DNA from 2 places in the Paenibacillus sp. sgz302164 genome. Region 2 is predicted to be linked to the other one. Evidence: a T-box and tRNA genes for the amino acid it is inferred to sense, from the RefSeq annotation. Region 2 holds a T-box; the other holds one or more tRNA genes.

Region 1 (6,153 bases), on a different contig from region 2:
AAGGCATTTGGATATGAGCGCATTCAACAGTGGAGCCCATCGGAAGGCGACCATTTATTTATAAATGCCAAAAGCCTTATACCTCGCCACGCGGCCTTTTTTCGATATCCCTAACTCCCTGACGACAGGGAGGAATTGCAGGCAAAATTGCGTCATTTTTGACGCATTTGTCCGGATATGAAAAGACCGCTGGAGTCCAGCGGTCTTTTTGTTTTTATAAGGCGATGAGGGAATAAAGAAAAAAAATATAAAAAAAAAAGGGTTGACAGCAAAAATAACCCATGATAAGATCATAATCAGTAAAGCGGTAAAACATTAAAGCGATAAAGCACGAAAGCAAAAAAGTGTAACATTGTAAAAACTACGAAGAAAGGAAGGGATAGGCCATGAGAAAGCCATTATTTATGAATCCATGCGAGCAGTCTAATCAGCAACAGCCATTTGGCTATCATGAGATATCGATCATTCATGAGCATGCCGATATTTGGCGCGAGAGCGGCAGTAAAGGGGCATTTAGCAACCTTCTTAAAGCCTATATCCAGCCAATCAAAAGTAGTTTTTACGTGCCACGTTTGGGCCGTGCAATCCTAAAAAGAGGAGGAACGGCTCTAACGTGATCATGAATCGCGGACCGTTCTGAATCTGAATCCGTTGATCCATAGATTTGTACGTAAAAGGCTACTTGCACCCTTGGCGAGTGGTCCATTTGTGTTTGTCGTAATTCCGGACTACCGGGTTAGGCGAAACGATACAAGTGGAACCGCAATGGGCGAGTAGCCTTTTCTACACCGCAATAACGAACATATGTTTCATTGAGAGCGGGGTTATTGCACTCGTATTGAAAACGAGCGCCTCCAAGGGTTCAAAAGACCAAAGGTGAAGCCGGCTAACTCGCAATCAGCAAAATCGTCGATCACAGGTCAAATCCTGCTCGACCCTCCAAATACTTGGCGCATTAGGCAAGCGGTCTAAGCCACAGGACTTTCAATCCTGCATTCGCTCGGTTCGAATCCGGCAGGCGTCACCAAAATGCGGAATTAGTTTAACGGAAGAACGGGTGCCTCCCAAGCATTCGGTATGGGTTCGATTCCCGTATTCCGCTCCAATGGTTGGATAGCTCAGTTGGTAGAGCGATGGTTTGAAGAGCCATGCGTCGTCGGTTCGATTCCGGCTCCAACCGCCATGGAGGTCATGGCGAAATGGCCAACGCGACGGGTTGTGACCCCGTTATCACCGGTTCGATTCCGGTTGATCTCCCTATATTGCCTCTTAGCCAAGTTGGTAAGGCAGCGGCCTTTGAAGCCGCGATCCCAGGTTCAAGCCCTGGAGGGGCAGCCATGCGGCTGTGATGGAATGGCAGACATACGAGCCTCAGATGCTCGTGCAGCGAAAGCTCACCTGTGGGTTCAAGTCCCATTGCCGCACCAAAAAGTACATAAATGAACGGTTCGCAGAGTGTGAGTCGACCATGAGTTGGGTTCAGAGTTGTGGTTGAACGAAACACAAGCTGTAAAAAATCTGCCGGAGATTAACCCGCTCCAAGCAAGGATTTACCGTGTCCACAAGCTGGCGTAGCTCAATTGGCAGAGCAACTGACTTTTAATCAGTAGGTCAAAGGTTCAAATCCTTTCGCCGGCACCAATAGGGGAGAGTAGCGAAGAGGCTAAACGCAGCTGACTGTAAATCAACTCCCTTCGGGGTTCGGCGGTTCGAATCCGTCCTTTCCCACCATATCGGGATGTAGTTCAGCTTGGTAGAACGCTAGTTTCGGGTACTAGAGGTCATCGGTTCAAGTCCGGTCATCCCGACCATATGACGTAGTGGTGAAGCGGCATAACACACCTGTCTTTCGAACAGGGATACACGGGTTCGAATCCCGTCTACGTCTCCAATTCGGTTCCATAGTTCAGTTGGTTAGAACGCTGCGTTGTCAGCGCAGAGGTCAGGGGTTCAAGTCCCATTGGGCCGTCAATATGCTGTCGTAGCTCAGAACGGTTAGAGCATCCGGCTGATAACCGGAAGGTCGGTGGTTCAAGTCCACTCGACAGCACCATATTTAGGGTTATAGCCGATTTGGTAAGGCAGCGCACTGTTAATGCGTGCAATGCAGGTTCGAATCCTGCTATCCCTGCCATGGGATCGTAGCTCAGTTGGGAGCGCAGCTGCTTTTCAGGCAGCAGGTCGGAGGTTCGAGTCCTTTCGATTCCATCATTTATGTAGGGGTCCATGTTCCTCGGCGGCGAGTCTGCCTCCAAAGTAGACTGTGGTGGGTTCGATGCCCACGCCCCCTGCCAATCTTCGGGGTATAGAATAGCGGACTAATTCACGGGACTTTGACTCCCGCATCTCCGGTTCGAATCCGGATGCCCCTGCCACCGGGACGCTCAAGAAGTACATTCGACGATTTTGTTCGAATGGTTCGGTTCACTGCCGAACGTTCCGACAATTTGTTTTTCTGTCCATTGAAGCATGAACGACGGTTCAGATCGACAGGTTCTATTTGAGAGCTGACATCGTTAAAATGGACGGTCGCGTGGGCTTGTAGTTTAACTGGTAAAACACCCGACTCTTAATAGGTGAGAGTGCAGGTTCGAGTCCTGCCAGACCCGCATTTCTTCTGAGCGCCTCTGACGGAACGGCAGACGTAGCGAGCTTAAAATTCGTGGTCGAAAGACACTGAGGGTTCAAATCCCTCGAGGCGCACCAATATCGGGAAGTAGCTCAGCTTGGTCAGAGCACCTGCCCTGGGAGCAGGGGGCCGCATGTTCGAATCATGTCTTCCCGACCATATGGGATTGTGACGGAATGGTAGACGTAGTAGCTTAAGGAGCTGCGGATTGAAAGATCGTGGGAGTTCAAGTCTCCCCAATCCCATCATCATGAGGGCCTTTAGCTTAATGGCGAAGCAGTCGGCTCATAACCGGCCAAACGATGGTTCGATTCCATCAGGGCCCGCTAATCCAAGTACGAAAGGAAGAAGCCAACCTTGCATTACAGGTGAATCCCATGAAGACAAAAATACGACAATTCCCATTGATTCATGAAACGACGTTCCACAATACGACTGAAAAGGACCTTGAGTTTAGTGACGTTCTGGACCGAATTTCTCGTTTCATCGAGAGCGATCCGAGGGCTGTTTATCATCTCGTGGTTACGACGGATGCTCAGACCCATTCTGGCCACACGAAATTCGTAACATACATCGTAATATATCGTGTCGGCCGCGGCGCATGGCTGTGCAGCCGGCAAGTGATTCTCCCGAGGGAAATCCATTCTGTTCAAGAAAAATTGTCATTGGAAACAACCTTCTCAAGCGAGATTGCTGCCCATATCGGTTATGCTGAACGGAATCGCCTCGAAGACATCATTTTGCCGTATATCGACCAAGGGGCAGATATTCGTTTTATGGTCGATATCGATGGTGGTACGGGGGCGAAGAATAAGACGGCAGCCTACATTTCTGAAATGGTTGGTCGAATTGAAGCAATGGGTTTGATCGCACGGGTAAAGCCCGAATCGGTAATGGTGAGTGTTGCTGACCGCGAAACGAAAAGGCCATATCGGTTACGAGCTGCTTCTACTTAATTATAACGGCTTCCGGGTGAAAGGGGATTCCTCCAATTAGAGTCATGGACTTATACGTGTGAGCATGTACGAAGCACGGCCATGGTGACCAAATTCTCCTTCACCTTACGACCTTACATCAAGTGCTAAAATAGATCATTGCAGAGATGAAGGAAAAGAAGCCCATGTTACGGAAAAAGAAACCCCACCCAGTGTTGCTGTCCAAATGCCTTTCTTACGACCAAGATGAGCGCGACATAAATGTAAATCACAAGTATCAGATGATGATAGATTGCTGCAGGCATATCGGCAACTCCTTACATGTTGGTTTCGATATGCTTATTTACAAGTCATATGATTTTTGGTTTCGGTTGCTAGCTGATCAGGTCGTAGTTTTTTGCTACCTGCAGTGCGGTCACTAAAGCTTTGTTTTCCGCCCAAAGCTTTTGGTTCGATTTCTCCATTTCGGCATACTTTTGCGCTTCACTACCGACCAGCTCTTCCCATTCCTTGTTTTCATTCCGAAGACGAACAATTTCCTCTTGTGCTTCCTGCAGCTGCTGCACTAGCGAAGCATCTCTCTCTTCCGGAGCAAGGGCTTGAAGGCTGTTTCGCTCCTCAAGTTGCTTCTCTAAACTCGCATTTTTTTGTTGTAGACCTTCAATAAGAATGTTTTTTCCTTTGAGAAGTTCTTTGTTTTTTTGATACGTATGGTTCATATATTCATATTCGGCTTCAATTGCTCGTAAAGCGGCAGACAAATTACGAAATGAGGGTTGGCCATCGTCTTTAGATGGCGCGGAGTAAGTAGGCAGTGTAGAGAAATATTGCTTTATGGCCGGATCCTGATAGTCAATTTTTACAACGCCATTTTCGATATTACCGTATCGAATCGAGCAAGCTTTTTCGGTGCGGCCAAACAAAATCGAGGCTTGGGGAAAAATGTACTTATCCATGATATTCTTTGCTCTTCGCGAGTCCACAAACAACTTCAAGAGCAACATATCCAGATTCGACCACATTTTATTCTCATTCAAGAGCAATTCATTTTCATTCGAAACCGGATTTCCCTTCATTATATTCAGCTCCCATGGCTCATTTTATTATCATTCTTGCCGACAGGAACAAATATAAACGTTGCCCAGGGAAAAAGTTCTCAATTCATTCCTCAATTCATGACGAGGAATAAATTGATATCTATAAGTAATAATTCACTCCTTGGTTTCTGCCGGAAGCCTTGTTCATTCTGGGATAGGAAATCTACCGCGTTCATGTTACGGTCGCATGCAGAGATATCGATTATGTGGCCGTCCCTACCAACAAGCATGATACAGCAATTTTCATCCCCCTTTTCGAGAAGCAAGATAAAGATCGACCGGAGGAGTGGAAAGAAACATGGTGGAAAATGATTCTGTTTTCCACTGAAGAGCACGGAAGAATCTATAACAGCAATGTGGAGCATTATGCATTTAGCGGTGAGTATATCGTATTCAGCGAATGGGGGCGATACCGTAATGACAGGTTTACAATTCCTTTAGTGGACCCCAAACTATGGAATCAAATCCTCCCCTTTATCCTGGAAAGTGACTCCATGGATCAATACCATATGGGTGCGATATTAAAGCAATTGGGGGTGGAATGGGATTGGTACAATGGAGAGGATTTATACTATATGGACGGATTCTTAGATGCCTGGTTTTACGTCAAGGGGAAATCAGTCCCGCCGCTGGTTCCCGTTTTGAGCCTATAACCTCAATGGAAGCCAATTCGATGTTCCCCTCTTTTTTCAAATCAAGCTCTATGATATAATAATTGCATTACGATTCACAAAATTTTCCCTCCGTCCATTGCAAAATGATTCGTGTAGGGAAGGGTCAAGGCTACTAGCTAGCTAATAAACATAGGTTCGCACAATAGGAGACTATAAGGCATACGGGATACGTATGTCTTTTTTGCGTCTCCTTTTTGTCGTTCCGGAAAACATGGAGGTAATTAAAATGATGAAAAATCTCGCTGATCTCGTGACGTATGTGGTGGAGAAAACAAACGAGCGTCCCTTAAAAAACCTTGAATTTCGCACGTTCGTTTGCAACAACGGAACAGTTGTAGTTTGGGAGGACGGATCAGATACGCTTCAAATTCGTATCGTTAAAGGTGCTCCTGAACGAATTGACTTCACGTTTCCGAATGATCCTTCAGATAACAATCTTGTTAACTGAAGGAATTCGAGTACGTCAATGGTGAACAAGAGGACCGCTTACTTATCCACTTGAACCAAATGAGTAAACTGATGAGCGCATGCTTAGGGTGATAAGAGGGCTTGGCATATTTCATGTGCCGAGTCCTTTTTATTTCAATCGAGATATGGGGGGAGCATGCTTATGCAAATGGCAACGGCTTGTTGTCTGGCAGAACATGCTCAAAGAAGCGGGACTGAGTTCCCTTTGACTAGCGCGTCCCTCATTCGGGTGAGGACCCCGGTTTATACAGCATGCGGAGACGAACATCCAGAAATGGAACAGCTCCGCGATTGCTGCGGCAAACCCGCTCCACTCGACCCAACTACCCTTGGCGAGATTGGTGCGTCAC
Region 2 (6,153 bases):
ACGCTTTGCAGGCGGCGGAGTGGTTGGGCGCCAAATTGGTCGTGCCGATTCACTACGATTCGTTCCCGGATATCCGGCAGGATGCCGAGGCGTTCTGCGCGAGCCTGGAGGCGAAGGGCATGAAGGGCCAGGTGCTTCGTCCGGGCGAGAAAATAAGCCTCTGAACATAGGCCGGGAACAGAAGCGCCTGTGCAGCAGAATTAAGCATAATCGGAGCAGCCGCCGCGCTGCCTGATGTGCTTATTTTTTTGCCTTCAACCCGTTTCCAAGTGATTGACGTTTGCGCGATGAGTTTATAAGATGGATACAACAACGTTTACGTGAGGAGAAGAGGGTGATGATGACATCAGAATTGCTGAGAAGCGTATACTTAGAGATTCGGGATATTTATCAGCTGCTTAACAAGCAATCGCGGAAGATATTCGAAGATTTCGATATTACGGTGCCCCAGCTTCATGTGCTAAAAATATTGTTTACCAGGGAACAAGAGGATAGACAGGTCACGATAACGGACCTTATTCATACGATCGATTGTTCGCCGAGTGCGATGTCCTCCATGATCCAGCGATTGGAACGTCCGGGCTGGGTTACGGCAACCAGGGGAGTCGAGGATCGCCGGGAAGTCATTGTCAGGATTACCGAGAAAGGAAAAGAAGTGCTGTTTCCGATGGACTCGACGGCTTCCAGGTTCTTGGAGGAGAACTACGGCCATCTTCAGCGGGAACGTTTGAGAGCGCTTCACGATCTATTAATCGAATTGAAAAATGAATTGAAATAACACGAGCTTGCGCCTCTTTTTCAAGGGAACGCAGGCTTTTTTACGGATAAACCGGTGCGGACGCCGGTTGTGCCGCTTCAGTGCGAGATAAATACCGCTTCCGGTGCAGGCAAAAGGCAATTGATGCTGCTGCCGCTGCCGCTGTGCGAATAACCGCTTATATTTACATTTCTATTAAAATAGATATAATAAACGTATGGACACTTTACTAGCTTTGAAAACTTTGTCTAACGAAACTCGGTACCTCATTTTGGAGTGGTTGAAAGATCCGCGCGGAAATTTTGACAACCAGATCCATTTGCCGGAAGATTCAGGCTTTGCGGGCGGTGTATGCGTCGGCTCGATTTCCGTAAAAAGCGGGCTGGCGCAATCGGTCGTTTCCGGCTATTTGGTCAAAATGCAGCAAGCCGGGCTTCTCGAGTCAAAGCGCTTCGGCCAGCACACCTATTACAGACGCAATGAAGCGAACATACAGTTGTTCAAGGAAAAAATCCAAAAGCTTTAACGAATCGGAGGTAACGATGACCAGTTCCAATTCTGCTGCCGCATTGTTCAAACCTTTCACGGTCGGGAACCTGACGCTCCAAAACCGGATCGTCATGGCGCCGATGACCAGAACCTTTTCTCCCGGAGGGGTGCCGGGGCAGGATGTTGCCGACTATTACCGCCGCAGGGCGGAGAACGGCGTCGGCCTGATCGTGACCGAAGGCACCGTGATCGATCATCCGGCCGCGGCGAGTCATCCGGGCATTCCTTATTTTCACGGCGAAGCTGCCCTGAACGGCTGGACCCGTGTTGCGGCGGCTGTGCACGAAGCGGGCGGACGCATTATTCCGCAGCTCTGGCATGTCGGGACGCAGCGCAAGAACGGCGACCTGCCGAACCCGGACGCGCCACCGGCCGGCCCTTCGGGCCTCGACGCCGAGGGCGCGAAAGTCGCCGAGCCGATGACCGAAACGGAGATCGCCGACGTGATCGCCGCTTTCGCGCAGGCCGCCGCCGATGCCCGCAGAATCGGCTTTGACGGCATCGAGCTCCATGGCGCGCACGGCTATTTGATCGACCAGTTCTTTTGGGAGAAAACGAACCGGCGCACGGACCGCTACGGCGGCGACATGGTCGCGCGCACGCGCTTTGCCGTTGCAATCATTGAAGCGTGCCGCCGCGCCGCAGGAGCCGATTTCCCGATCGTGTTCCGTTTCTCGCAATGGAAATCCGGCGACTACACGGCAAAGCTTGCGGAAACTCCGGAGCTGCTCGCCAAGTTTCTGGAGCCGCTGACGAATGCGGGCGTCGATGTGTTCCATTGCTCGACCCGCCGCTTCTGGGAGCCCGAGTTCGAGGGGTCCGGTCTGAATCTGGCGGGCTGGACCAAGCAATTGACCGGCAAACCGACCATTACCGTAGGTTCGGTCGGGCTTGACGGAGAGTTTTTGAAAGTTTTTGCAGAGGGTAAGGGCGCAGGCAACGCGAGTATCGACGGAGTGCTCGAGCGCCTGGAGCGCGAAGAGTTCGATCTTGTAGCCGTAGGCCGCGCGCTGCTGGTCGACCCCGCATGGGCGGACAAAATCCGCGGAGGGCGAGTCGACGAGCTGGTGCCGTTCACGGCCGACGCCTTGAAAACGCTGGTCTAAACCGGCCGGCGTTTTGGCGGGGGCTGACCCGCAAGCAGTTAGCAGACTGCTTGCGGGTCAGCCTTTTTTTGTTCGCGCCCGTGCCGCCGAGCGGCCGGCCGCTGAAAAGCTGTTGTGGCCATGACAACGCCGGCAATGCGAAAAAAACCTGCAAAAGTGCATCCTTTTGCACCAAGACGCGCCTGCAGCGATAAATTCCTGCAAATCTGCAGTTTTTTTCGCCGAATTCGGGGCTCAGCTCTATCTGGAGCGGGAATTCCTGCACTATCGCAGGCTTTTGCTCCAAACGAGCCGTTTCTGCCTAAAAAGCCTGCACTTTTGCAGGCTTTGCGGGCTAGCGAGCCGCTTCACAAACGGCAGCCCCGGTCTCTGGACGGCAAACGAGGTTACCCGCCGGTCGCGCCCCCGCACTCGCGCAACAGCGGGCAGTCCGCCCCCGCCGGTCGCGCCTGCACGCATGCAACAGTGGCCAGTCCGCCCCCGCACTCGCGCAACAGCGGCCGGTCCGCCCCCGCCGGTCGCGCCCCCCGCACTCGCGCAACAGCGGGCAGTCCGCCCCCGCCGGTCGCGCCTGCACGCATGCAACAGTGGCCAGTCCGCCCCCGCACTCGCGCAACAGCGGCCGGTCCGCCCCCGCCGGTCGCGCCCCCCGCACTCGCGCAACAGCGGGCAGTCCGCCCCCGCCGGTCGCGCCCCCCGCACTCGCGCAACAGCGGCCAATCCGCCCCCGCCGGTCGCCCCTGCGCGCATGCAACAGTGGGCTATGCCGCCCACGATCTGTCCGTCGTGCGGCATATCAGCGATCGCGTAGCGGTCATGTATTTGGGCAAAATCGTCGAAATCGCCGATTGGCGCACGCTTGTACGAGAGCCCGCTCCATCCCCGCACGCAGGCGCTGCTGGCGGCTGTGCCGATTCCCGACCCGTTCGTGGAGGAACGGCGCGAGCGGGTGCTCATTTCCGGCGAGGTGCCGAGCCTGCTGAACAAGCCGCAGGGCTGCAGCTTCTCGAACCGCTGCCCGCTGGCGAACCGGGAATGCCGGGAGACCGAGCCCGCTTTGCGAACGGTGGCGAACGGGCATGGCGTCGCTTGCATCAAAGCATGACGCTTGTGCGGGGGCTTTTGCCTGCTTGACATTTTGGGGAAATAGGTGTACAAATAAAATAATTGAATGTTCCGAACAAATTCGTTGACGAGAACGAGTACGTTATTTCCTTGTTCCCCAGAGAGTTGGCCTTGCGCTGAAAGCCAATGTACAAGATGTAACCGAAAATCCTCTCCGAGAAGGAAAGCTGAAGCAAGGAAGTAAGCTGCCCCGGGATTCCGCCGTTACAAGGAACGCGTATGATGGTACGCTGATGGAGGTGCCGCAGATCGGATTCATGCCGGTCGGTGCGGAACAAGGGTGGTATCGCGAGTTGAATCTCGTCCCTTACGGGGCGGGATTTTTTTGTTTTTTTCGCACCTTTTTCGGAGCTGTTAATTTGGATGGGATGAACCCAAAAAAGAGAGGGATACTCGCATGAGAAAAGTCGATGTGAAAGAAAAAGCCAGAACCCGCGAGCTGCGCGTTCTTGAGCAGTGGAAGCAAAACGATACGTTCCGCCAATCGGTGGAACACCGTCAGGGAAGGCCGAACTTCGTATTTTACGAAGGTCCGCCGACGGCCAACGGCAAGCCGCATATCGGGCACGTGCTCGGCCGCGTCATCAAAGATTTTATCGGCCGCTACAAAACGATGTCCGGCTACCGCGTCGTCCGCAAGGCCGGATGGGATACGCACGGGCTCCCGGTCGAGCTGGGGGTGGAAAAGCAGTTGGGCATTTCGGGCAAGCAGGAGATCGAAAAATACGGCGTCGCCGAATTCGTAAGCAAGTGCAAGGCGAGCGTTTTCGAATACGAGCGGCAGTGGCGCGAGCTGACGGAAGGGATCGCTTATTGGACGGATATGGAGCACCCTTACGTGACGCTGACGAACGATTACATCGAGAGCGTGTGGCACATTTTATCGACGATCCACGGCAAAGGCTTGCTCTACAAGGGCCACCGCGTCAGCCCGTACTGCCCGGATTGCCAGACGACGCTCAGTTCGCACGAAGTGGCGCAGGGCTATGAGGATGTCAAGGACTTGAGCGCGACGGTCATGTTCAAAAGCAAGCAGGGCGGCGAAAGCTTCCTCGCCTGGACGACTACGCCGTGGACACTTCCTGCGAACGTGGCGCTGGCGGTCCATAAAGACGTCGATTACGTGAAAGTAAGGCAAAACGGAGAGATTTACATCGTGGCCCAAAATCTCGCCGACAAGGTGATGACCGGCAGCTATGAAATCGTGTCCGTTCATAAAGGAGCGGAGTTCGTAGGCACCGCCTATGAGCCGCCGTTCGGCTATATCGGCGTAAGCAAAGGGCACATCGTCGTCGACGCCGATTATGTCAGCGATGCGAGCGGCACCGGCATCGTGCATATCGCTCCGGCGCATGGGGAAGACGATTACCGGACGGCGCGCCAGCACGGGCTCGATTTTGTGAACGTCGTCAAACCGGACGGAACTTATTCGGATACGATTACCGAATTCGCCGGCCGTTTTGTCAAAGATTGCGACGTCGACATCGTGAAGCGCTTGTCTGAGCGCGGCCTGCTTTTTTCCAAGGAGCGGTACGAGCACAGCTATCCGTTCTGCTGGCGCTGCAAAACGCCGCTGCTCTATTATGCGATGGAAAGCTGGTTTATCCGCACGACAGCGGTCAAAGACGAGCTGATCCGCAACAACAGCGGGATCGAATGGCATCCGGCGCATCTGCGCGAAGGGCGCTTCGGCAAATTTTTGGAGGAGCTTGTCGATTGGAACATCAGCCGCAACCGTTATTGGGGCACTCCGCTTAACGTCTGGACGTGCCAAGATTGCGGCGGCGAGTATGCGCCGGGGAGCCTGCGCGATTTGCAGGGCAAATCGCTGTATCCGCTGGACGACAATCTGGAGCTGCACAAGCCTTACGTAGATGAAGTGAAGCTGCGCTGCTCCTGCGGCGGCACGATGACGCGAACGCCTGAAGTGATCGACGTATGGTTCGACAGCGGATCGATGCCGTTTGCGCAATACGGCCACCCGTTCGGCGACGAGGAGCAGTTCCGCGAGCAATATCCGGCCGATATGATTTGCGAGGGGATCGACCAGACGCGCGGCTGGTTTTTCAGCCTGCTGGCCGTATCGACGCTTTATAACGGCCAACTGCCGTATAAAGCCGTCATCTCGACAGGCCACGTCCTTGACGAGAACGGGCAAAAAATGTCCAAAAGCAAGGGCAATGTCATCGATCCGTGGGAGATCATTGAGGAATTCGGCACGGACGCGTTCCGCTGGGCGCTGCTGTCCGACAGCGCGCCATGGAACAGCAAGCGGTTCTCGAAGCAGATCGTCGCGGAGGCGAAGTCCAAAGTCATCGATACGATCAACAATACGCACGCTTTTTATGCGCTGTATGCAACGATCGACGGTTACAATCCGGACAATCATCCTGAGCAGGCTTCCGCAAACGAATTGGACCGCTGGCTTCTCTCACGGCTGAACAGCACCGTGCGTCAAGTGGTGAAAGGGCTGGATGCCGTCGATTTCCTGAATCCGGCGAAGCAGCTCGAAGCGTTCGTCGACGAATTGAGCAACTGGTACATCCGCCGTTCGCGCGACCGCTTCTGGGGCAGCGAAATGACGGCGGACAAGGTGTCCGCCTACCAGACGCTGCG

The links. A T-box is a leader RNA that pairs with one kind of tRNA and senses whether it is charged. The one in region 2 lies ahead of ileS (isoleucine--tRNA ligase), so its partner is inferred to be a tRNA-Ile.
Region 1: it encodes a tRNA-Ile, which carries the amino acid that the T-box ahead of ileS (isoleucine--tRNA ligase) is inferred to sense. The anticodon was not compared.

The regions. Positions count from the first base shown of each region.
Region 1 is NZ_JBVYOL010000015.1:206,802-212,954, reverse strand. Features, by position in the region: gene AC0LWT_RS24385 (hypothetical protein) at 387-617, shown strand; tRNA gene AC0LWT_RS24380 (tRNA-Glu) at 950-1,027, shown strand; tRNA gene AC0LWT_RS24375 (tRNA-Gly) at 1,032-1,105, shown strand; tRNA gene AC0LWT_RS24370 (tRNA-Phe) at 1,108-1,183, shown strand; tRNA gene AC0LWT_RS24365 (tRNA-His) at 1,186-1,257, shown strand; tRNA gene AC0LWT_RS24360 (tRNA-Gln) at 1,264-1,338, shown strand; tRNA gene AC0LWT_RS24355 (tRNA-Leu) at 1,340-1,427, shown strand; tRNA gene AC0LWT_RS24350 (tRNA-Lys) at 1,566-1,641, shown strand; tRNA gene AC0LWT_RS24345 (tRNA-Tyr) at 1,646-1,731, shown strand; tRNA gene AC0LWT_RS24340 (tRNA-Pro) at 1,735-1,811, shown strand; tRNA gene AC0LWT_RS24335 (tRNA-Glu) at 1,815-1,891, shown strand; tRNA gene AC0LWT_RS24330 (tRNA-Asp) at 1,895-1,969, shown strand; tRNA gene AC0LWT_RS24325 (tRNA-Ile) at 1,976-2,053, shown strand; tRNA gene AC0LWT_RS24320 (tRNA-Asn) at 2,059-2,134, shown strand; tRNA gene AC0LWT_RS24315 (tRNA-Glu) at 2,136-2,208, shown strand; tRNA gene AC0LWT_RS24310 (tRNA-Gln) at 2,300-2,375, shown strand; tRNA gene AC0LWT_RS24305 (tRNA-Leu) at 2,622-2,706, shown strand; tRNA gene AC0LWT_RS24300 (tRNA-Pro) at 2,711-2,788, shown strand; tRNA gene AC0LWT_RS24295 (tRNA-Leu) at 2,792-2,874, shown strand; tRNA gene AC0LWT_RS24290 (tRNA-Ile) at 2,884-2,955, shown strand; gene AC0LWT_RS24285 (ribonuclease H-like YkuK family protein) at 3,007-3,585, shown strand; gene AC0LWT_RS24280 (hypothetical protein) at 3,939-4,640, opposite strand; gene AC0LWT_RS24275 (hypothetical protein) at 4,868-5,314, shown strand; gene AC0LWT_RS24270 (hypothetical protein) at 5,562-5,783, shown strand.
Region 2 is NZ_JBVYOL010000001.1:556,473-562,625, reverse strand. Features, by position in the region: gene AC0LWT_RS02470 (metal-dependent hydrolase) at 1-164, shown strand, start outside; gene AC0LWT_RS02465 (MarR family winged helix-turn-helix transcriptional regulator) at 338-778, shown strand; gene AC0LWT_RS02460 (ArsR/SmtB family transcription factor) at 975-1,283, shown strand; gene AC0LWT_RS02455 (NADH:flavin oxidoreductase) at 1,300-2,412, shown strand; gene AC0LWT_RS02450 (oligopeptide/dipeptide ABC transporter ATP-binding protein) at 3,272-3,517, shown strand; T-box leader at 3,593-3,848, shown strand; gene ileS (isoleucine--tRNA ligase) at 3,935-6,153, shown strand, end outside.